DNA from 4 places in the Pseudonocardia sp. ICBG162 genome. Region 1 is predicted to be linked to each of the others. Evidence: predicted binding sites of a transcription regulator. Region 1 holds the regulator's gene; each other region holds the start of a gene.

The links. Region 1 encodes LexA, which represses DNA repair genes until DNA is damaged. Its sites were predicted from a motif close to CGAACACGTGTTCG; they were not measured.
Region 2: the regulator LexA is predicted to act here: its motif matches at 4,041-4,054, upstream of KPL60_RS15490 (CoA transferase subunit A).
Region 3: the regulator LexA is predicted to act here: its motif matches at 2,801-2,814, upstream of dnaB (replicative DNA helicase).
Region 4: the regulator LexA is predicted to act here: its motif matches at 1,706-1,719, upstream of KPL60_RS04230 (intein-containing Rv2578c family radical SAM protein).

The regions. Positions count from the first base shown of each region.
Region 1 covers NZ_JAHLJD010000017.1:662,120-667,750, forward strand. The annotation lists gene KPL60_RS17205 (vitamin B12-dependent ribonucleotide reductase) at 1-875, opposite strand, end outside; gene nrdR (transcriptional regulator NrdR) at 970-1,461, opposite strand; gene KPL60_RS17215 (hypothetical protein) at 1,981-2,640, opposite strand; gene KPL60_RS17220 (hypothetical protein) at 2,803-3,033, opposite strand; gene lexA (transcriptional repressor LexA) at 3,263-4,027, shown strand; gene KPL60_RS17230 (hypothetical protein) at 4,056-5,120, opposite strand; gene hflX (GTPase HflX) at 5,156-5,631, opposite strand, start outside.
Region 2 covers NZ_JAHLJD010000017.1:292,639-298,269, forward strand. The annotation lists gene KPL60_RS15465 (LLM class flavin-dependent oxidoreductase) at 1-61, opposite strand, end outside; gene KPL60_RS15470 (IclR family transcriptional regulator C-terminal domain-containing protein) at 129-932, opposite strand; gene KPL60_RS15475 (lyase family protein) at 929-2,080, opposite strand; gene KPL60_RS15480 (HAD hydrolase-like protein) at 2,155-2,805, shown strand; gene KPL60_RS15485 (MOSC domain-containing protein) at 2,950-3,867, shown strand; gene KPL60_RS15490 (CoA transferase subunit A) at 4,098-4,841, shown strand; gene KPL60_RS15495 (3-oxoacid CoA-transferase subunit B) at 4,843-5,469, shown strand; gene KPL60_RS15500 (cytochrome P450) at 5,522-5,631, opposite strand, start outside.
Region 3 covers NZ_JAHLJD010000031.1:1,342,248-1,347,878, reverse strand. The annotation lists gene KPL60_RS34960 (hypothetical protein) at 1-312, opposite strand, end outside; gene rpsF (30S ribosomal protein S6) at 577-891, shown strand; gene KPL60_RS31285 (single-stranded DNA-binding protein) at 903-1,451, shown strand; gene rpsR (30S ribosomal protein S18) at 1,506-1,742, shown strand; gene rplI (50S ribosomal protein L9) at 1,757-2,203, shown strand; gene dnaB (replicative DNA helicase) at 2,845-4,254, shown strand; gene KPL60_RS31265 (DUF3040 domain-containing protein) at 4,370-4,708, opposite strand; gene KPL60_RS31260 (dTDP-4-dehydrorhamnose 3,5-epimerase family protein) at 4,879-5,397, opposite strand; gene KPL60_RS31255 (class I SAM-dependent methyltransferase) at 5,594-5,631, shown strand, end outside.
Region 4 covers NZ_JAHLJD010000013.1:186,019-191,649, reverse strand. The annotation lists gene KPL60_RS04230 (intein-containing Rv2578c family radical SAM protein) at 1-1,696, opposite strand, end outside; gene KPL60_RS04225 (YibE/F family protein) at 1,998-3,353, shown strand; gene KPL60_RS04220 (dioxygenase) at 3,369-4,238, opposite strand; gene KPL60_RS04215 (citryl-CoA lyase) at 4,235-5,032, opposite strand; gene KPL60_RS04210 (CaiB/BaiF CoA-transferase family protein) at 5,029-5,631, opposite strand, start outside.

The DNA of each region.
Region 1 (5,631 bases):
GTGATGTCGGAGCCGCCCAGGTCCATGTCGAAGCCGGCGTCGCGCAGGACGCGGACCTTGGCCTCCTCCTTGGCCTTGGTCTCGACGAACTCCTCGATGTCGGGGTGGTCGACGTCGAGGACGACCATCTTCGCCGCGCGCCGGGTGGCGCCGCCGGACTTGATGGTGCCCGCGGAGGCGTCGGCACCGCGCATGAACGAGACCGGGCCCGAGGCGGTGCCGCCGGAGGACAGCAGCTCCTTCGACGAGCGGATGCGCGAGAGGTTCAGGCCGGCACCGGAGCCGCCCTTGAAGATCAGGCCCTCCTCGCGGTACCAGTTCAGGATCGACTCCATGGTGTCGTCGACCGAGAGGATGAAGCAGGCACTGACCTGCTGCGGGCTGGCGGTCCCGACGTTGAACCACACCGGCGAGTTGAAGCTGAACACCTGGTGGATCAGCATCCAGGTCAGCTCGTGGTCGAAGATCTCGGCGTCGCCGTCGGTGGCGAAGTAGCCGTGCTCGAGACCGGCCCGCTTGTAGGTGCCGACGACCCGCTCGACGAGCTGCTTGAGGCTGGACTCGCGGGTGTCCGAGCCCACCGCGCCGCGGAAGTACTTGCTGGTGACGATGTTGGTGGCGTTGACCGACCAGTTGCGCGGGAACTCGACGCCGCGCTGCTCGAAGTTGACGGTGCCGTCGCGCCAGTTCGTCATGACGACGTCGCGGCGCTCCCACTCCACCTCCTCGTAGGGGTGGACCCCTTCGGTGGTGAAGACACGCTGCACGGTCAGGCCGGGCGCGCGCTTGGCGCCGGTCTTCCCGCGGCCACGCGACGGCTTGGCCGCCGCGCTCTCACCGGTGTCTGTCGTCGGGCCCCCGACGGTCTCGGTCATGAACTGCCTCCGCACATCCGACGCTTCTCCGCCCGCACGCTGGGGTGCGCGGACGGCTCTCTTCCCGGTACGACCGGCGACGACGACGCGCCGCTCAGCCGTCCGGGTGGTGACCGGCCTCGTCGTCGGCTGCTTCCCCGGCAGCCGCCGAACGCAGGTCGGCGATCTCCTTCTCGAAGTCCTCGATGGAGGAGAAGGACCGATAGACACTCGCGAACCGCAGGTACGCGACCTCGTCGAGCTCACGCAGCGGCCCGAGGATCGCCAGCCCGACCTCGTGGCTGGGGAGCTCCGCCGCCCCGCGCGCGCGCACCGTCTCCTCGACCCGGTGGGCGAGCTGTTGCAGGTCGTCCTCGTCGACCGGCCGGCCCTGGCACGCCCGCCGAACCCCGCCGACGACCTTCTGCCGGCTGAAGGGTTCGGTCACCCCGCTGCGCTTGACGACGGCGAGCACGGCCTCCTCGACCGTGGTGAACCGTCGTCCGCACGAGGTGCAGGACCGGCGCCGGCGGGTGCATGTCCCGTCGTCGGCGGTCCGGGAGTCGATCACGCGGGAGTCCGGGTGTCGGCAGAACGGGCAGCGCATGGACGCTCACACCCCTCTTCCGTGACGTTCCGGAAACTCTCCGCAGCGATCAGTCCCCCCAACCAGTGGCGGAACGACACCAATGTAACCCCTACATCTAGGGGTACGCCATCCCGGGCCCGGTGCCACGCCGAGCTTCGCCCGATCGGGATCCGAGCCTCGCACACCACGTTCCGCGACCGGTCCGTCGCCGACGATCATGGAGCGGGGCATCGGCGCTGGTGGCGCCGAGGAACGTCGCGGGCGGCGCCGTCCGTCGCGCCGGAGGGACCGCGACCGGCGGCCACCCGATGCGGGGACACGCCCTGCGGACGCGCCCGGCGGCACGTCGCCGACTCCTCCGGCGACATCCCGACGGCCACGTCACGACGCCCGCGCGCCATACCGCGCACGCCGTCACCCGATGCGACGCCGACGCGGCGTCCGTCGCTCCGCACCGTCACCACCTGGGACCGCCCCGCAGCGCACGGCCGTGCGAACCACGGGGTGCGGCGTCGCACTGCGCGGCGCCGGCCGACGTCAGCGCACGGCGCCGACCGACGGCACGGCGGCCGCGGGGGCGTTCCAGCCCGCCGCCGCGTCGCCCAGCAGCCCGAGCGCCACCACCGCGGTCGTCGCGCACAGCAGGGCCGCGACCCCGGTGAGGAACCGCTCCAGGCGACCGCGGGCGCGGCTGCGGGCCGGGCGCGGGCGCGCCGGGACCAGGCAGCGCCGGGACGGCGGACGGACGGTGCGCGGTGCCGGCACGGCCACCGACCGCGTACGGGCCGGCGCCGCGGCCGGTGCGGGCCGCGTCAGGGTCGCCGTCGCCCCCGGGGCCGGGTCCGCGATGGTGCAGCGGGGCGTCCGGACCGCGGGGTTCGGACCGCCGGCGGGACCGGACACCGGGACACCGGCCCCGGGGGCGCCGGACACCGGAGCGCGCCGGGAACGGGCGGCGGGGTGACGGGCCACCGACTCGGTCAGTGCGCGCTCGCGCGCCCCGTGGGCGGCCCACCGGTGGGCCGCGCGCGTGGCGGCCGACGAGCCGGCACCGGCCGCACCGGCGAGACCGTCGGCGGCCCGCACCCGCTCCCGGGCGGCGCGCCGGGCGCGCGAGGTGGGGGTGCCGGGCGCCGGGGCGCCGGTCAGGCAGCCGACCGCGCCGTGGTCGCGGATCCGCTCGTCGAGCTCTCGCATGGTTCCTCCTGCCGTCGGACCGCCCGTCCCCCGGACGGTCTCGTCTCCCCCGCTCCCGACCGGCCCTTCCCCGAGCCCGGTCGAACGGGCGTACGAGCGGTGTAGCACCCGGCACCGACAACAACTGCGTTCCCGCAGGTCGTCGCCCGTGCCGGGACGTTCTCAGCGTGGTGCGCCGACCGCGGGCGGCCCGGCCGGGCCGTGGGTGGCGACCGCGACGTCGGCGAGCACCCCGAGCGCGACGACCGCGGCCGCCGAGGCGAGCAGGACACCCGACGCGGCCACCGCACGGCGCACGACGCCCGGCGCCGGGCCGGGACGCACCCCGTCGGTCGTGGTGCGCACCGGGACCCGCCCGATGACCGTCACGTCCCCGATGACCGCCGTACCCACGATCGCCACCCCCGCTGCCGTTCCCGCTGCCGGTCTCCCCCGCGCGGCCGGGCGGCGACGCGGACCGCGTTCGATCGAACCAGTGTTCGATCGAACGCCTGTGCGATGTTGTACCACCGCGGTCCGCCGGAATCCACGACACGCCCCGGGCGACTTCGAACGCATGTTTGGCGAACGGGCCCGCGGCGGCTAGGGTCGTCGCCGTAAGTACCCCGAGGAGGCGAATGCGATGGCAGCGGACGACACCGGACACGGTGGTCCCGGCGTGACCGGCACCGCCGCGGACCGGGGATCCGCGAAGGTCCGGGAGTTCCCCGACCCCGCGGCCGACACCCGCGGCCTGACCCCGCGGCAGAAGAAGGTCCTGGCCGTCATCCGGGACTGGGTGGACCGGTACGGCTACCCGCCCAGCGTCCGCGAGATCGGTGACGCGGTGGGCCTCACGTCCACCTCGTCGGTGCACCACCAGCTCCGCACCCTGGAGCGCAAGGGCTTCCTCCGGCGCGACCCGAACCGCACCCGCGCGGTCGACGTCCGCAGCCCGGAGCAGATCGCCGGTACCGACGGGACGGACTCCGACACCGACACCGACACCGCCGACCTGCGTTCCGCGCGGCCGGCGCCGGCGTTCGTGCCGCTCATCGGCGACATCGCCGCCGGTGGCCCGATCCTGGCCGAGCAGGCCGTGCAGGACGTGTTCCCGCTGCCGCGCGAGATCGTCGGCGAGGGCACGCTGTTCCTGCTCAACGTCAAGGGCGACTCGATGGTCGACGCCGCGATCACCGACGGCGACTGGGTCGTCGTGCGCCAGCAGCCGGTGGCCGAGCAGGGCGAGGTCGTGGCCGCGATGATCGACGGCGAGGCGACCGTGAAGACGTTCCGCCGCAAGGACGGGCACATCTGGCTGATGCCCGCGAACGACGCCTACGACCCGATCCCGGGTGACGACGCGTCGATCCTCGGTCGCGTCGTGGCGGTCCTGCGCCGCCTCTGACCGTCGCGGACGGCGCCCCGTCCCGCGGTCAGCGGGACCGGCGGCGCCGTCCGTGCAGGGACATCGCGACGGCGCCGGCGACCAGCAGCGCCCCGAGCGCCGCGGCCCCGCCCGCGGCGGGCAGCCACGACGGGTACGTGCGGTACTCCGGCACCTCGGCGGGCTGGGGCACGACCGGTGCCCGCGGAACGGTCGCCGCGGTCACCGCGCCCGGGACGACCGTGATCGCCGCCGCGGTCAGGCCCCGCGCCTCGCTCCCGGAGTGCAGCGCGCCCTGGCCGTCCGGGGCGACCGCCTCACCCTGGGCCTCCCCCGGCAACGGCACCGGCAGCGGTGCCCCGCCCAGGGCCTCGACCAGCGCGTCCGCCGTCGCCGGTCCGCCGGCGGGCAGCGGGAACACCCAGGCGTCGGTGTAGGTCCGCAGCACGGCGGCGCGCCCGCCCTCGGCCCCGGCCGGCGAGACCCCGCCGCCGGTGACCGTGCGCGACCCGGCGGCCCCGAGCGGCCCGCCACCGGTGCCGGACCAGGGCAGCACGACCTGGGCCACCCGGCGCAGCTCCACGGGGTCCCCGCCGTCGCGCAGTGGTGCGGCGGGCCGGTAGACCCCGGCGGCCCCGGTGGTCTTGTCGACCAGCAGGGGCACGCCGTCGTCGCCGACCAGCAGGGCCTCGACGTCGCGCGGACCGTCAGGGTGGACGAGGTCGTGCACCCGTGGCGGCCCGGCCGGGGGCAGCACGACGAGCCGGACCGAGCCGCGCTGCGCCCCGTTGTCGCCGGTGTCGGCGAGCCACAGCTCCCCGCCCGGTCCGAGGCCGAGGTCCTCGACGTCGGTGACCGGGACGTCGGCCTGCCGGGTGCCGGTGACCGCGCAGCCGGCCGGGTCCAGGGTGAACGCCCGCGCGGTCCCGCCGCCGTCGACGATGGCGTGGTAGCGCTGCGGGGCCGCGCCGGGCGGGCCCTCGGCGACCAGCCCGGACAGCTCCTCCAACCGCGGGTCGTCGATCGAGCAGACCGGGGTCGCCCCGGGCGGCGGCGCGGCCGCACCCGTGAGCGCACCGGACAGGCAGAGGACCGCGGTCAGGCGGCGGGCCACGACCCCGAGACCCGCTCGCCCGGCCGGTGGGACGCTCAGTGGCCCGCCGCCGTCGCCGGCAGGTCGGTGCCGGTCCCGGTCGGCAGGGCCGAGCCCGCCACCGCGAACGGCAGCACCGCGGTGCCCAGCTCGGGCTTGACCCGCGCCCGGATCCGGGTGCCGTCGGCGGTGTGCTCCTCGGCGAGGATCTCGCCGTCGTCGTGCAGCCGCGCGACCAGCGCACCCTCGGTGTAGGGCAGCAGGAGGTCGACCTCGTACTCCGGGCGCGGCAGGCGCTCGGCGATGCGCTCCCGGAGCTGCGGGATCCCGGCGCCGCTGTGCGCGGAGACGAACACCGCGTCCGGCTGGGCGTGCCGCAGCCGGGCCAGCGCGAGGTCACCGGCCGCGTCGGTCTTGTTGATCACGAGCAGCTCGGGCGGCATCGTGTCGCCCGCGGCCTCCCCGACCTCGACGAGCACCTGGCGGACCGCGGCGATCTGGTCGTCGGGCAGCGGGTCGGACCCGTCGACGA
Region 2 (5,631 bases), 370 kb from region 1:
ACGCGCCGGGGTGGCGCCCCGCCGCTCCGAGTTCGACCGCCAGGTGCAGACGTCCGCTCACCGTGCCTCCGTCGCTCGAGATCAGCTCCTGGGAGGGCCAACCCGCCGCGGGCGCGGTCTGTTCCCGGCTACCCGGCGGCGCGCAGGTCCGCCTCGATCGCGGCGGCGCAGGCGCGCAGCTCGGGCAGGATGTCGGCGCGCAGGCCGTCGGCGTCGTTGCGGGAGGCGTGGGTGGAGACGTTCGCGGCCGCGACGACCCGCCCGGCTCGGTCGTGGACGGGCACCGCGACCGAGCGCAGCCCGGCCTCCAGCTCCTGGTCGACGACGCAGTGCCCGTCGGTGCGGACCCGGTCCAGCTCGGTGCGCAGCTGCTCCGGGGTCGAGACGGTGTGCGCGGTCAGCGCCGCCGGCTCCAGCGCGCCGAGGTAGGAGTCGAGGGTGGCGGGCGGGAGCGCGGCGAGCAGGACGCGGCCCATCGACGTCGCCCAGGCCGGGAAGCGGGTCCCGATGGTGATGGTGACGGTCATGATCCGCGAGGTGGGGACGCGGGCGACGTAGACGACGTCGTAGCCGGTGTGCGGGTCGCCGTCGAGGACCGACACCGACGCGGACTCGCGCACCGTGGCGACCAGGCGCTCCAGGTGCGGGGCCGCGATCTCGGGCAGGCCCATCGCGGACAGGTAGGACCAGCCGAGCTCCAGCACCCGCGGGGTGAGGGTGAACAGCCTGCCGTCGGTGCGGACGTAGCCCTCCTCGGCCAGGGTGAGCAGGAACCGGCGGGCCGCGGCGCGGGTGAGCCCGGTGGCACGGGCGACGTCGGCGAGGGTCTGCTGCGGGCGCTGCGCGTCGAAGGACCGGATGACGGCCAGCCCGCGGGCCAGCGAGCGGACCTGCTCGGTGCGCGGGGCGCCCACGTCCTCCGGGGTGCTCACGCCGGCCGTCCGGCGAGGACGGTGTCGACCAGGTCGGCGGCGTGCCCGGTGCCGTGGCCCTGGGCGCCCGCGGCGAGGTCGAGGTTGCGGGCCATCGCCTCGGGGTGCACCTGCAGCCCCTCCAGGCTCACCCGCAGCCGGGCCGCGGCGCCCGCGGTGACCCGCAGCAGCGCGACGAGCGTCTCCCACTCCGCGTGCCAGGCCCCGGCGGCACGCTGGAACTCCTGCTCGGCGCCGGCGAGCAGCGTCGCGACCAGGCCGGGGGCGCGCTTCGCGGCGCCACGGGCGGTGACGGCCGCGGCCGGGTTGCGCTTGTGCGGCATCGACGACGAGTCCCCCGGCGCGGACTCCGACACCTCGCCGAGCTCGGTGGCGGACAGCAGCACGACGTCGCCCGCGGGTTTGGCGCAGGCCCCGGCGGCGACGCCGAGCGCCCCGGCGAGCTCGCCGATGCGGCTGCGTTCGGTGTGCCACGGCACGCCCTGCGGGGCGAGCCCGAGCCGCGCGGCCAGCGCGTCGGCGACGGCCGGGCCGTGCGGGTGGACGGCCGCGAGGGTGCCCGCGGCGCCGCCGTAGGAGACCGGCAGCGCGGTGAGCACCCGGTCGAGGCCGGTGCGGGCCCGGTCCAGCCCGGTGCACCAGGTGCCGGCGACCAGGCCGAAGGTGGTGGGCAGCGCCTGCTGGCCGAGGGTGCGGGCGGCGCACGGGGTGTCGCGGTGGGTGGCGGCGAGCGCGGCCGCGGCGTCGGCGCAGGCGGTGAGGTCGGCGACGACGCGGTGCCCGGCCCGGCGGGTGAGCAGCATCAGCGCGGTGTCCATGACGTCCTGGCTGGTGGCGCCCGGATGCACCGCCCGCTCGGCACCGGGCTGGATCCGCGCCGCGGCCGCCTTGAGCCGCTTGACCAGCGGGATCACCGGGTTGCCGCCCTCGACCGACTCGGCGGCCAGCGCGTGCGGGTCGACGCCCGCGACGGCGGCGACGGCGCGTTCCACCGCGTCGGCGTCGTGCTCGGTGACCGCGCCCTGCTCGGCGGCGACCGCCGACAGCGCCAGCTCGACCTCCAGCAGGGCGGCGATCCACGCGCCGTCGTCGAGCAGGCCGTCGACCCGGTCGGTGCCGGACAGCGGCCCGAGCAGTGTGTTCGCCATGCGTACAAGCGTACGACCTGCGACCGTCGGGGAGAAGGGACGGCCGGGTCACCCGGGAGGCAGAATGACCCGACGTGCTGACCCACATCCTGCTCGACCTCGACGGCACCCTCGTCGACTCCGCCCCCGGCATCCTCGGCTCGATGCGCCGCGCGATCGACGAGGTGGGCCTGGACGTCCCCGAGTCCGCGCTCGGCACGCACCTGCTCGGCCCGCCGCTCTACCGCAGCCTGCCCCCGATCCTCGGCGACGAGGGCACCGCCGCCGTGCTGCCGGTGTACCGGCGCTTCTACGGCGACGAGGACGGCTGCCTGGACTGCACGCCCTACCCCGGCGTCCCGGACCTGCTGCGTGCCCTGTCCGCGGCCGGCGTGACGATGGCCCTGGCCACCAGCAAGGGCGAGACCTCGGCGCGCAAGATCCTCGCCCACCACGGCTGGACCGACCTGTTCACCGAGATCGTCGGCGACACCCGCGCCGCGGACCGGCCGACCAAGGGCGCCGTCGTCGCCGAGGCGCTGCGCCGGCTCGGGTCGCCCTCGGGTGCGGACGAGCCGCTGATGGTCGGCGACCGGCTGCACGACGTCGAGGGCGCCGCCGAGCACGGCCTGCGCTGCGTCGGGGCGGGCTGGGGCTACGCCGAGCCGGGCGAGCTGGAGGCCGCGGGCGCCACGACGGTGTACGCCTCCGCCGACGAGCTGCGGGCGGCACTGCTCGGCCACTGAGCTGCGACGTCCGGGTGAACCGGGCACCGACGGCCGCGCATCTGCGGCCGTCGGCAGGGGTCGTGTCCTCAGCTGAGGAGCGCTCCCGCGGGCCCGTCCGTTCGGGCCGTGCGCGTCGAACGGACGGGCCGATATACACCGGACATGACGGTCGCCGCGCTCTACCGCTATCCGGTCAAGTCGATGCTCGGGGAGTCCCTGACCCGGGCCACCATCACCGAACGAGGACTGCTGGGCGACCGCGCCTACGCGGTGCTCGACACGGAGACCGGGAGCATCGCCAGCGCCAAGGTGCCCAAGCGCTGGCTCGGTCTGCTCAGCTTCTCGGCCCGGTTCGTCGCCGAGCCGGTGACCGGGGAGCCGCTGCCGCCGGTCGAGATCACCTTCCCGGACGGCTCGGTCCTGCGCAGCGACGACGAGGGCCTGGACACCGCGCTGTCCGCCGCGCTCGGCCGGGACGTGTCGCTGATCTCGGTGCCGCCGGAGGGCAGCTACTTCGAGGAGCTGTGGCCCGACATCGAGGGCCTCACCCCGCAGCAGCTCGCGCCGCGCAAGCTCATCGAGGACACGACGACCCGGCACGAGGACTCCGGCGAGGTCATCAGCCGGTTCGACATCTCCGCGTTCGGGGCGCCGGGCACGTTCTTCGACCTGTCGTCGCTGCACGTCCTCACCGAGTCCACCCTCGACCGGCTCCGTGAGCTCGCGCCGGAGGCGACCTTCGACCCGCTGCGCTACCGGCCGAACATCGTGCTCCGCGCCGACTCCTCCCCCGACGGCGGCCCCGGCTTCGTCGAGAACGACTGGCCGGGCAGCACGTCGACGATCGGCGACGAGGCCCGCGTCACCTTCTCCTTCGCCACCATGCGGTGCGTCATGACGACGCTCGCCCAGGGCGACCTGCCTAACGACCCGGACACCCTGCGCACGATCGCGAAGAACAACCGCATCGAGATCCCGCAGGTCGGCGGGGTCTGGGCCTGTGCGGGCGTGTACGCCGAGGTCGCCGCGGGCGGGGAGATCGCCGTCGGGGACCCGCACACCGCCCCCGCCCCGGCCTGACCACCACCCGCCCGGCCCGGCCCTCCGCACGGACGCCGCACCCCCGGCGTCGCCGCGGGCTGGGCTGAGCCGCGGGGCGGTCGCCGAGATGCAGCTCAGCGGGGATGCGGGGCACCCCCGGCCCCGCTGAGCTGCATCTCGGCGCGGACGCCGCTCCGCATGGGTTCGCATAGCGAACGCTTGTGCGTCTGTCGTACGCCGCGTACCGTCGTCGGCGACGGAGGTGCGTGATGGACAAGGTGGTGGCATCCGCCGCGGACGCGGTCGCCGACATCGGCGACGGGGCGTCGCTCGCGGTCGGCGGGTTCGGCATGTCCGGGGTTCCGACGGTGCTGATCGCGGCGCTGCTGGAGCAGGGCGCGACGGACCTGGAGACGATCTCGAACAACCTGGGCGTCGACGGCTTCGGCCTCGGCACCCTGCTCGCCGCCGGGCGGATCCGGCGCACGATCGGCTCCTACGTCGGCAACAACAAGGAGTTCGCCCGCCAGTACCTGGCCGGCGAGCTGGAGCTGGAGCTGACCCCGCAGGGCACGCTCGCCGAGCGGCTGCGGGCCGGCGGCGCGGGCATCCCGGCGTTCTACACCCCGGCCGGGGTCGGGACGCTGGTCGCCGAGGGCGGGCTGCCCTGGCGCTACGCCTCCGACGGCTCGGTCGCCGTCGAGTCCCCGGCGAAGGAGACCCGCGAGTTCGACGGCGTGACCTACGTCCTCGAGCGCGCCCTCACCCCGGACTTCGCGCTGGTCCACGCCTGGAAGGGCGACCGGCACGGCAACCTGGTGTTCCGGCGCGCGGCGCGCAACTTCAACCCGGACTGCGCCGCGGCCGGGCGGACCACGATCGCCCAGGTCGAGCACCTGGTCGAGCCCGGGGAGATCGACCCCGACGCGGTGCACACCCCCGGCATCCACGTGCACCGCGTGCTGCACGTCCCCGGCGCCGAGAAGCCGGTCGAGTTCAGGACGGTGCGTTGACATGGCCCTCAACCGTGACGAGATGGCCGCCCGGGTCGCGGCCGAGCTGCCCGACGGCTCCTACGTCAACCTCGGCATCGGCATGCCGACCCTGGTGCCCGGGCACATCCCCGAGGGCCGGACGGTCGTCCTGCACTCGGAGAACGGGATCCTCGGCGTCGGCCCCTACCCCACCGACGACGAGGTCGACGCCGACCTCATCAACGCCGGCAAGGAGACCGTCACCGTCGCCGACGGCGCCGCCTTCTTCGGCTCGGCGGAGAGCTTCGGCCAGATCCGGGCCGGGAAGCTCGACGTCGCCGTCCTGGGCGGGATGGAGGTCGCCGCGAACGGCGACCTCGCGAACTGGGCGATCCCCGGCAAGATGATCAAGGGGATGGGCGGGGCGATGGACCTCGTCCACGGCGCGCGCTCGGTGATCGTGATGATGGACCACGTCTCCAAGGACGGGTCTCCCAAGATCGTCGAGCGGTGCTCGCTGCCGATCACCGGCCTGGGCTGCGTCACAAAGATCGTCACCGACCTGGCCGTGATCGACGTGACGCCGGACGGGCTCGAGCTGGTCGAGACCGCGCCCGGCGTCAGCGCCGACGAGGTGCGGGAGAAGACCGGCGCACCGCTGCGCTGACACCGCCCGCCGGGCGCACCCCCCTCGGTCGCGCCCGGCGGCGGCGCTGCCCTCAGGCGGGCTCGCCCGGCGTGACCGGCAGCCGGGACAGGCCCCGGACCAGCGTCGACTCGCGGTACTCGAGCTCGGACGGCTCGACGGCCAGCGCCAGGTCCGGCCGCT
Region 3 (5,631 bases), on a different contig from region 1:
GTGCACCGCCCGGCTCGCGACGAACGCCTCGCCCACGGCGGTGTCGAACAGGGCCGCGGTCGCGGTGTCGGCGCCGTTCGGGCGGACCAGCGCGATCCGCCGCCGCTGCCCGGCGACGGTGGCGCGGAAGCCCCCGCCGAACTCGTACCAGGGGAAACGGACGTCGGTGACGGCGTCGAGCGGCTCGTCGAAGACGGGGCCGGTGTCGGCGACGAACGACAGCCGTCCGTCGGCCAGGACCAGGATCCCCGGTGTGTTCATGAGCCCGGACAGGATCCAGGCGTGGCTGCGGAAGTGGGTGGTGCCGGACACGAGCTCTCCCCCGTGGTCGTCGGCGCCCGCGGACCGGGCACCCGTACGACGACCAGCGTCTCCGCGGGCACGGCCCGAACCCATCCCAGCGATCTGGGGAACCGCGTACCCGCAGGTCGGGGCCGGAACGGCCGTTGCTAGGCTGTACCGGCATCCCCGCAGCTCCCGCGCATCCGCCGGAAACTGTCGGGGTGCACTGAGAACCTCCTGTCACGGCCGTCCGGGCCGTGACCGTTTCGAGTCCATAGGAGGTGAGTGGTTCTCATGCGTCATTACGAGGTCATGGTCATCCTCGACGGCGGCCTGGACGAGCGCACTGTGCAGCCGTCCCTGGAGCAGTTCCTCACCGTCGTGAAGAACGACGGCGGATCGGTCGAGAAGATCGAGGTCTGGGGCAAGCGCCGCCTGGCCTACGAGATCAAGAAGCAGGGCGAGGCCATCTACGCGGTCCTCGACATCACCGCTGAGCCGGCCACCGTCACCGAGCTGGACCGCCAGCTGGGTCTGAACGAGTCCGTGCTGCGCACCAAGGTCCTGCGCAAGGACGTCACCCGCACGCCGGCGCCCGCCGCCGGCTGATTGGAGCCGTCATGGCCGGCGAGACCGTCATCACCGTCGTGGGCAACCTGACGGCGGATCCCGAGCTGCGGTTCACCCCGTCCGGCGCCGCGGTCGCCAACTTCACCGTGGCGTCCACCCCGCGCACCTTCGACCGCCAGTCCGGCGAGTGGAAGGACGGCGAGGCGCTCTTCCTGCGCTGCAACATCTGGCGCCAGGCGGCGGAGAACGTCGCCGAGTCCTTGACCCGCGGCGCGCGCGTCGTGGTCCAGGGTCGTCTGCGCCAGCGGTCGTTCGAGACCAAGGAAGGCGAGAAGCGCACCGTCGTGGAGATGGAGGTCGACGAGGTCGGCCCGTCCCTGCGCTACGCGACCGCCAAGGTCAACAAGGTCAACCGGGGCGGAGGCTCCGGTGGCTTCGGTGGCGGCGGCGGTGGCTACGACGGTGGCGGCGGCGGTGGCGCCCGACAGGGCGGCGGTTCCGGCGGTGGAGGCAACTCCGGCGGCGGCTATGACGACCCCTGGGGTTCGGCCCCGCCCGCGGGCAGTGGCGCCGCGTCCGACGACGAGCCCCCCTTCTGATCCACGTACCTCTCCGCCCGTGACGGGCGGAGGACGATCTCCAGGAGCACCACCATGGCCAAGGCCATCGTGCGCAAGCCGAAGAAGAAGGTCTGCGCTTTCTGCAAGGACAAGGCCCAGCTGATCGACTACAAGGACACCGGTCTGCTGCGGAAGTTCATCTCCGACCGCGGCAAGATCCGTGCCCGTCGGGTCACCGGCAACTGCCGGCAGCACCAGCGGGACGTCGCCGTCGCGGTGAAGAACTCCCGTGAGGTCGCCCTGCTGCCGTACACCTCGACCGCTCGCTGAGGAAGGGGAGACACATGAAGCTCATCCTCAACGCCGACGTCCCGAACCTGGGTGCCCCGGGTGACATCGTCGAGGTCAAGGACGGCTACGGCCGCAACTACCTGCTCCCGCGCAAGCTCGCGGTCGTCGCCACCCGTGGCGCCGAGAAGCAGGTGGAGCAGATCCGCCGGGCCCAGAAGACCCGCGAGATCCGCGACCTGGGCCACGCCCAGCAGGTCGACTCGCAGCTGCGCAACATCAACGTGACCGTCCCGGCCAAGGCCGGCGACACCGGCCGTCTGTTCGGCTCGATCACGCCGGCCCAGGTCGTCGACGCCGTCAAGGCGGCCGGCGGCCCGCTGCTGGACAAGCGCAGCATCGACGTCCCGGGTCACCTCAAGACCCTGGGCAAGCACCAGGTGCAGGTCCGCCTGCACCCGGAGGTCACCACCGAGCTGCCGATCGCGGTCGTCGCGAGCTGAGCGGTCCGGTGGTCGTACGACCACCGAGCGTGAACAGGGCGGTGTCCGGAGCCATGTGCTCCGGGCGCCGCCCTTTCGCGTGTCCGGGGCCGGCCGGAGGGGCGTCGTGCACACGGTGCGCAGTCCCGGATGGACGATCGACACCGATCGGACGACCCCACACCGGATGCCTTGTCACGCAGCCGACACGCCGTGCGGTGACGACCCACTCGTCGGGCGGGCCTGTGGACGCGCCGGGCGGTGAGCGGTCCGCCGGGCGCTCCGACACGCCCGTACGCGGCGTGCGACGACACGCCAGAGCAAAGTTGTCCACAGCTGTGAGTATGCCTCTGACCTGCGCAGACGGCCCATTCCGCTGCGCTGTCCCCAGGTTGTCCCCAGCACGGTCCCGGGACGGGCGGCATCCGTGCACAGTTCATCCCCAGTTCGATCACCAGGCCGGTTCGCCACGGGCGGTACGGCCGACCTAGTGTCGGCCGTACCGGTACGCGAGCGCCTTGCTCCCCGGGCCGCGCCCGCCGCGGTCCGTCGGGCACCGCGCCGGCCGGCAGATCACCGACGACGGTCGCGGGTGGGCAGCACGTACCACTCGCGCGTCGAACGTGCGTTCGGTACTGTGTCCACCGGGGGTGACGCTGCGTATGGCTCTGACGGACGATCGTCCCGGCAACAAGCCCCGTGCGGTCCGTGACGGCGAGAAGGCCTCCGGACCCGGCGAGGGCGCCACGTTCGACCGTCAGCCCCCGCAGGACCTCACGGCCGAGCAGTCGGTGCTCGGCGGCATGCTGCTGAGCAAGGACGCGATCGCCGACGTCGTGGAGGTCCTGCAGCCGGAGGACTTCTACCGGCCCGCCCACCAGACCGTCTACGAGACGATCCTGGACCTCTACAGCCGTGGCGAGCCCGCGGACGCGGTGACCGTCTCGGCGGAGCTGCAGCGGCGCGGTGAGCTCGTCCGCCTCGGCGGCGCGCCCTACCTGCACACCCTCATCGCGACCGTGCCCACCGCGGCGAACGCGGCGTACTACGCCGAGATCGTCGGCGAGAAGGCGGTCCTGCGGCGGCTGGTCGAGGCCGGCACCCGGATCGTGCAGCTCGGCTACCACGGTGCCGACGGCGGCGACGTCGACGACGCGGTGGACCGGGCCCAGGCCGCGGTCTACGAGGTCACCGAGCGCACCACCACCGAGGACTACACGGTGCTGGAGGAGCTCCTCCAGCCCACGATGGACGAGATCGACGCGATCGCCTCCCGGGGCGGCCAGTCCACGGGTGTGCCGACCGGCTTCGCCGACCTCGACCAGGTCACCAACGGTCTGCACCCGGGCCAGATGGTCGTCGTCGCGGCCCGGCCGGGTCTGGGCAAGTCGACCCTGGGTCTGGACTTCGCCCGCTCCTGTTCCATCAAGAACGGCATGACCAGCGCGTTCTTCTCGCTGGAGATGAGCAAGTCCGAGATCGTCATGCGTCTGCTGTCCGCGGAGGCCCGGATCCGGCTGGCCGACATGCGCGCCGGCCGGATGTCGGACGAGGACTGGACGCGGATGGCGCGGCGGATGTCGGAGATCTCCGAGGCGCCGCTCTACATCGACGACTCGCCGAACCTGACGCTGATGGAGATCCGGGCCAAGGCGCGCCGGATGAAGCAGCGCTACGACCTGAAGCTGATCATCCTGGACTACCTGCAGCTGATGACCTCGGGCCGCAAGGTCGAGTCCCGTCAGCAGGAGGTCTCGGAGTTCTCCCGGCAGATCAAGCTGCTGGCCAAGGAGCTCGAGGTCCCGGTGGTGGCCATGAGCCAGCTGAACCGTGGTCCCGAGCAGCGCACCGACAAGCGGCCGATGCTGTCGGACCTGCGTGAGTCCGGCTCGATCGAGCAGGACGCGGACATGGTGGTGCTGCTGCACCGCCCCGACGCGTTCGAGCAGGACGACCCGCGTGCCGGTGAGGCCGACCTGATCCTGGCCAAGCACCGTAACGGCCCGACCACGACGATCACCGTCGCCCACCAGCTGCACTACAGCCGGTTCTCCGACCTCGCCCACGGCTGAGGCCGCCGGTCGCGCGACCGCGCGCCACGGCCACCCCGTCCGTCCGGGGAGGCACCGGTCACTGCGCGGTTCCGCCGGGGAGGCACCGCGCGGTGCGCGGTGCGGGGGTGCCGGGTCAGGCGGTCCCGGGGTGCGCCTGCGGCCCGGTGGTGGCCGCGACGGCCAGGGCGAGGCCGGCCACGAGGATCCCCGCGACGACGACCGGCACGCTCACCAGCACGGCACCGAGCAGCAGCACGACCAGCGCGATCCCCAGCAGCATCGTCGGGAACGGGCCCGAGCCGTGCACGGTGCGCCGGTCGCGGGCGAACCCGGCGAGCAGCCGTCCGCCGTGGCGGGCCGGGGCGTGCAGTGCGGCGTTCAGTGCGGAGAACCGGCGGACCAGTCGCGGGTCGGTCAGTCGCAGCTGCACCTCGATCTCGTGCAGTCGACGGTTCTCGCGCTCGCTCAGCACCTCGGAAACCCCTCGTGTCCACGTCCCGGCAGACACGGTCGTGCCGCCGTCCGGCGCGGGGCGTCGTCGATCCGGCCTGGTACCGACGTTACGTGACCGATTCGTGATCTCGCCGACCGGGCCGCCCGGCTCACATGCGCCCGTCCTCACACCGGGGACGGGGCCCGGGGTCACCAGAGGGAGACGCGGTCCCGGCGGGGGCCCGCGGGGGCCCCGAGGCGGGCGATCAGCGCGGCCCACGAGCGTGCCGTCCCCGGTGTCCGGGACGGCCGGGGGCGGAGCCAGCGGACCGCGAGGTCCGGGTCGTCCGGGTCGACGTCGAAGCGTTCCCGGCGCGGGAGCCGGGTGGCGCTGCGCAGCTCGACGACGGTCCCGCTCGCGACGGACTGGACGCCGTAGAGGCAGCCCGGCGGGACGAGCAGCCGCTGCGGGCCCTCGAGCAGGGCGACGGCGAGCCGGCCGAAGGTGTCGGCGTCCGGCCGGGCGTCGATGACGACGGCGTAGCCGCTGCCGCGGGGGACGCCGAGCAGCACCGCGTCGCCGGGATGGCCGAACAGGCCGAGCACGGCGTCGCGGGCCGGGCGGCGCCGTCGTCGCACGGTGAAGGCGGTGAGGTCCGGGCCGGACGCGTCGGCGGCGGTCGGGTCGAGCAGCAGCGCGCCGGGCACCACGGTCCGTACGACGTCCACTCGACCTCCCTCGGGTCCGGTCACCGCGTGCGACGGGCGCGCGATGGGCTGCGGTTGGGGTACCGGAGACGACAACGAGCGGCCTCGGCCCCGGTGACGCTGCGCGAGTCCACGTTGCTCCGATCGGGTTCACAGCGGGCTTTCAGCCCCCGTATCTACTATCGGAGCTAGTACTGCTGCGACGAAGGGGTGGCGCATGACCGACGACCCGACGCCGGGTACCCGGTGCCGTGC
Region 4 (5,631 bases), on a different contig from region 1:
CGGCGATCTCGCCCAGCAGGGCGTCGAGCGCCTCGGTGGAGTCGGTCAGCCACGGCAGCACCGGGGCCACCATGACCCCGCAGGGCAGGCCGGCGTCGGTGATCCGGCGGACCAGGTCGAGGCGGGCCCGCGGGCTCGGGGTGCCCGGCTCCAGGTGCGACTGCAGCTCCCGGTCCAGCAGCGCGATCGACACCCCGGTGCCGACGCGGACGTCGGCGTTCGCGGCCGCGAGCAGCGGAAGGTCCCGGCCCAGCACGGTGCCCTTGGTGAGGATGGAGAACGGCGTGCCGGAGCGGGCCAGCGCGGTGATCACCCCGGGCATCAGCCGGTAGCGGCCCTCCGCCCGCTGGTAGGGGTCGGTGTTGGTGCCCATCGCGACGTGCTCGCGCCGCCACGACGGCCGGGCCAGCTCCCGCTCCAGCACCCGCGCGACGTTCACCTTGACCACGATCTGGGAGTCGAAGTCCGCGCCCGCGTCGAGGTCGAGGTAGGTGTGGGTGTTGCGGGCGAAGCAGTTGTGGCTGACCACCCCGGCGGCGACGAAGTCCCCCGTGCCGGTGGTGATGTCGACCATCGGGCGGAGGGTGCCGGTGTCGCGGACCGCCACCACCCGCGGCGCTCCCCCGGGCGGCTCCTCGACGCGGGCACCGCCGACGTCGCGCACCCGGGCCACGGCCGGGTCGGTCACCGCGACCAGCCGCAGCTGCTCGGCGACCCCGCCCAGCACCCGCAGCGCCCGCACCCCGGGCCGGGCCGACGGCTCCGAGGCCACCCGGAACCCGAGCCGGCGCAGCGCGTCGACGCAGGCGCGGGCGAGCTCCTCGTCGCCGGGCACGATCCGCAGCACCCCGGCGGAGACCTCACCGCAGGCGTCGACGATCCCGCCGACGAACCCGGCCGACCAGCCGCGGGCGGGCCGCTGCGGCCAGGCCGTCGGCGACGGCGCGGGTGCCGCGAGCATCCCGGCGGCCACAGGCACCGGCCGTGCGGTCAGCAGGTGGTGGGCGCGGGCGAGCGCCTCCAGCTCGACCCAGCCGGTCGGGAACGGCTCGGCCCGCACCCGGCCGCGCACCGCGTCGGCCCGGACCAGCCCGCAGAGCCAGCCCTCGGCGTACCCGTCGGGCCGGGGCCCGCCCGGGACCGCGGCCGCACCGGGCCCGACCAGCGCCGTCCCCGGGCTCAGGTGCGGCCGGTCCGCCGAGGACCGGCAACGCCCCGGGCGCACGTGCGCCCAGCCGGAGGTGGTGAGGAAGCGGTGCTCGGCGGAGGTGACGAGCCGCGTGCCGTCGTCGAGGGTCACCTCCTGGGCACGGCGCCGCGTCGACCAGCGCGCGAGCACCGGGGTCCGGACGAAGCGGCGCCGCCCGCCGCCGTCGGTGACGGTGCCGACCACCTCGTCCCCCGGGCGCAGCTCCCCGATGGGCCGCGACCGGCCGTCGGCGGTGAGCACCGGGGTGTCCGGGACGAGGCAGTAGGTGCAGGCGTGCGAGCAGCCGCGGTAGGGGTTGACCGTCCAGCCGAACGGCACCGGCGACGACGACGGCACCCGGTTCAGCACCGAGCGCGCCTCGACCTCGTGGAACACCGTGTCCGCGAACCCGGGCGTGCGCACCGAGCGCAGCAACCCCCGCATCCCCGGCAGCGCCGTCGCGTTCCCGACACCGTCCGCCCCGACCTGCTGTCCGTCCCATCGCACCGCTCCAGTCGAACACAAGTTCGAACATCGGACAACCGGTCGTCGCCGGGCGGTCGCGTCCGGGCGAACGGCACCCCGCCAGGCGAAGATCGTTTGCAAGGATGCGGACGTGCCCCCGCCCCCGCCCGTCCCGCGCGACCCGTCCGCCCCCGACGGCGGGCGGCCCGCCGCCCCGCGGACGGGTGGGCGGCGGCGCGCCGAGGACCGGCCCCCGGGCGCCTCGGGCGGGCACCGGCTCCCGGCTGGCGAACCGGCGCGACACCGGGCACGTCAGGCACCCTCCCCGCGCCGTCCGGCCCCCGTGGAGAACCGCCCCGGGCCCGCACCGGCGGGCGGCGCGGCGGCGGACCCCGCCGACGGCACCGAGACCGGTCCGATCCCCCACCCCGGGCACCCGGGCGGCTGGGGCGACTGCCCCGGCCAGGCCGACCTCGGCGCGGCACCCGGCCCGGCGGCCCCGCCCGACCCCCGCCGGGGACACGGGCAGGGGCACCCACAGGGACACGGCCACGGACACGGACATGGCGCCGCCTCCCCCGCCGGGCGACGGGTGCGCAGGCTGCTGGTCGCGCTGCTCGTGCCGTGCGCGCTCGCGACGCTCGCCGGGGTGGCCCTGCTCTGGCCGGGCGCGACCCCGGTCCCGGAGATCCCGCCCACCCAGCAGGTGCACGGCACCGTCACCGCGGTGCAGGTCGCGGACTGCTCCCCCGGCGCCGGGGACCGTCGCTGCACCGGGGTGACGGTCGCACTGTCCGACGGACCGCGCGCCGGACGGGACCTGGTGCAGCTGGTGCCGAACGAGCCGTCGACGCCGCGGTTCGCGGTGGACGACCCGGTCACGCTGTCCTGGTCGGGCGCGAACCCCGACGACGCGGGCTCCTACCAGCTCGTGGACTTCCAGCGCGGCGCCCCGCTGGGGTGGCTGGCGGCGGCGTTCGCACTGGCCGTCGTCGTACTGGGGCGGCTGCGCGGGTTCGCGGCGCTGGTCAGCCTGGCGCTGAGCTTCGTCATCCTGCTGTGGTTCGTGCTGCCGGCGATCCTGTCCGGCGGCTCCCCGCTCGCGGTCGCCGTCACCGGCGCCTGCCTGATCATGTTCGTGGTGCTGTACCTGACCCACGGGTTCACCGCGCGGACCTCGTGCGCGGTGCTCGGCACGCTGGCCTCGCTCGCCCTGATCGGGGTGCTCGGCTACCTGTTCACCGTCACCTCGCGGCTCACCGGGCTCGACGACACCACCGCCACCCTGATCGGCACGCTCGGCCCCGGCGTGCCGATCGACCCGCGCGGCCTGGTGCTGGCCGGGCTGGTGATCGGCGCGCTCGGGGCGCTCGACGACGTCACCGTCACCCAGGCCTCCGCGGTGTGGGAACTGGGCGCGGCGAACCCCGAGCTGGGGGTGCGCGAGCTGTTCGCGGCCGGGATGCGGATCGGGCGCGACCACGTCGCGTCCGCGGTGAACACCCTGGTGCTGGCCTACGCCGGCGCCGCGCTCCCGCTGCTGCTGCTGTTCACGGTGGCGGCGGGCGGCGTGACCCAGGTGCTCACCAGCCAGGACGTGGCGACCGAGATCGTGCGGACCCTGGTGGGCAGCATCGGGCTGGTCGCCGCCGTCCCGGTGACGACCGGGCTGGCCGCGCTGGTCGTCGGCCGGCGCTGAGTCCGGTCCGGCGACCTAGCCGGCGGGCTGGAGCACGAAGTCGTAGCGGGCCTCGTACCAGGGGACCTCGCTGTGCCCGCCGTCCGGCGTGGGGCCGGGCTCGCGGCGGGTGAAGCCGACGACGAGCTCGCGCTTGACCCCGAACACGACGTCGGAGTCGAGGAACTCGGTGCCCTCCCGGAACAGGTGGGTGATCAGCGGCTCGTAGCCGGGCACGGCCAGCAGGAAGTGGATGTGCGCGGGCCGCATCGGGCTGATGTCGGTGCGCGAGACGAGGTCGCCGACGGGGCCGTCCATCGGGATCGCGTAACCGAGCGGGGCGATGGTGCGCAGGCAGTAGCCGCCGTCGTCGCCGGTGGTGTACTTCGCGCGCAGCCGGGCCTCGTCGACGTCGAGCTGGGCCTCGTAGGTGCCGTCGGCGTCGGACTGCCAGACGTCGAGGACGGCTCCGGTCACCGGGGTGCCGTCGAGCGCGCGGACGCTGCCGTGCACGAACAGCGGGTCGCCGGGCAGCCCGTCGGACATGTCCTCGCCGGAGGCCTTCTCCGGGGAGCCGTCGATGTGGAACGGGCCGAGCACCGTCGCCGGGGTCGCGGCCGGGTCGAGCCGGTGGTTCTGCTGGACGACGAGCATCGACAGCCCGAGCACGTCGGAGGCCAGGATGAACTCCTCGCGCTTGTCGTCGGAGATCTGCCCGGTGGCGGTCAGCCAGCGCACCGCGGCCATCCACTCGTCCTCGGTGAGGCGGGTCTCGCGGGCGAAGTCGTGCAGGTGCCGCACCAGGGCGGTCATCAGCTCGGCGGTGCGCGGGTCGTGCGCGGTCGCCCAGCGCGCGACGGCGGCGTCGGTGATCGTGTCCTCGGTGACGGTGGTGGGCTGCGTCATCGCAGGTCTCCCTCGGGCTCGTACGGGTCGGGGTCGACGGACCGGTTGTGCAGGTCCACCGACAGGAAGATGTCGTTCGCGACGGGGTGGCGCAGCTCCTCGGCGAGCTGGCCGATCAGGCCCGCGGTGCGGGCGAGCAGGGCGAAGCCGCGCAGCAGCTCCAGCGGCAGCCCGAGGTCGGCGAGCGCGGCGCCGCAGACCCCGGCGCCGTTGAGCGGCAGGGTGCGGCCGAGAACCTGCGAATGCACCCGGCCGATCGCGGCGAACAGGCTCAGGTGGTCGCCGAGCAGGCCCTCCTCGGCGGCGATCGCGAACAGCCGCGGGGTGCGGGGGTCGCCGTCCTTGTGGACGTGGTGGCCCAGGCCCGGCACGAACCGCTTCGCCGCCCGCTGGGCGGTGACGATCTCCAGCGCGACGGCGTCCCAGCCGTCGTCGGTGGTCGGGCGCTCGGCGGGCAGGTGGTCGTGCAGGAAGCGGCCGCAGTCCTCGGTGACGCCGAGGAAGCGCGACCCGCCCCCGAGCAGCCCGGCGGCGAGCGCGCCCTGCACCGAGTCCGGCGCGGACAGGTGGGTGAGCCGGGTGACGATCGCGGTCGGGGTGAACCCGTGGTCGGCCAGCGCGGCCAGCACCGCCTCGAACACCCGGGTCTCGCCGGGGGTGGGCCGGCGCTGGGTGGCCAGCCAGAACGCGAGCTCGCCGAACCCGACCGAGCCCATGACGTCGTCGGCGAGGTCGTGGCCGAGCAGGGTGATGGTGTCCTTCGTCGAGGCACCCAGGGCGGTCGGGTAGGTCATGAGTCGAGCCACTTCCTCAGGTCGGCGCCGTGCTCGTCGAGCCGCGGCGGGGGGAGCCGGTAGACGGCCGGGGTGGCGGAGAACCGGACCGGGTGCCGGGTGGTGGGCACCGCGCGGTCGCCCTCCCCGACGGTGACGACGGGGTCGAGCCCGAAGCGCTCGGCCATCGCGAACCCGCCGTCGATGGTCTGGATCGGCCCGGAGGGCACGCCGGCGGCGGTGAGCAGCTCGAACCACTCGACGGCACCCTTCGTCGCGAGCCGCTCGACCAGCAGCGGGCGCAGCTCCTCCCGGTTGACCGTGCGGTCGGCGTTGCGGGCGAAGCGCGGGTCGTCGGCGAGGGCGGGGACCTCGAGCACGCCGCAGAGCTTGCGGAACTGGGCGTCGTTGCCCGCGGCGACGATCAGGTCGTCGTCGGCGGTGGGCATCGGCTCGTAGGGGAACACCGAGGGGTGGGCGTTGCCCATCCGGTAGGGCACCGTCCCGCCGGCGACCCAGGCGGAGCTGTGGTTGACCAGCCCGGTCAGCGCGGAGGACAGCAGGTTGACCTCGACGTGCTGACCGGCGCCGGTGCGGTCGCGGTGGCGCAGCGCGGCGAG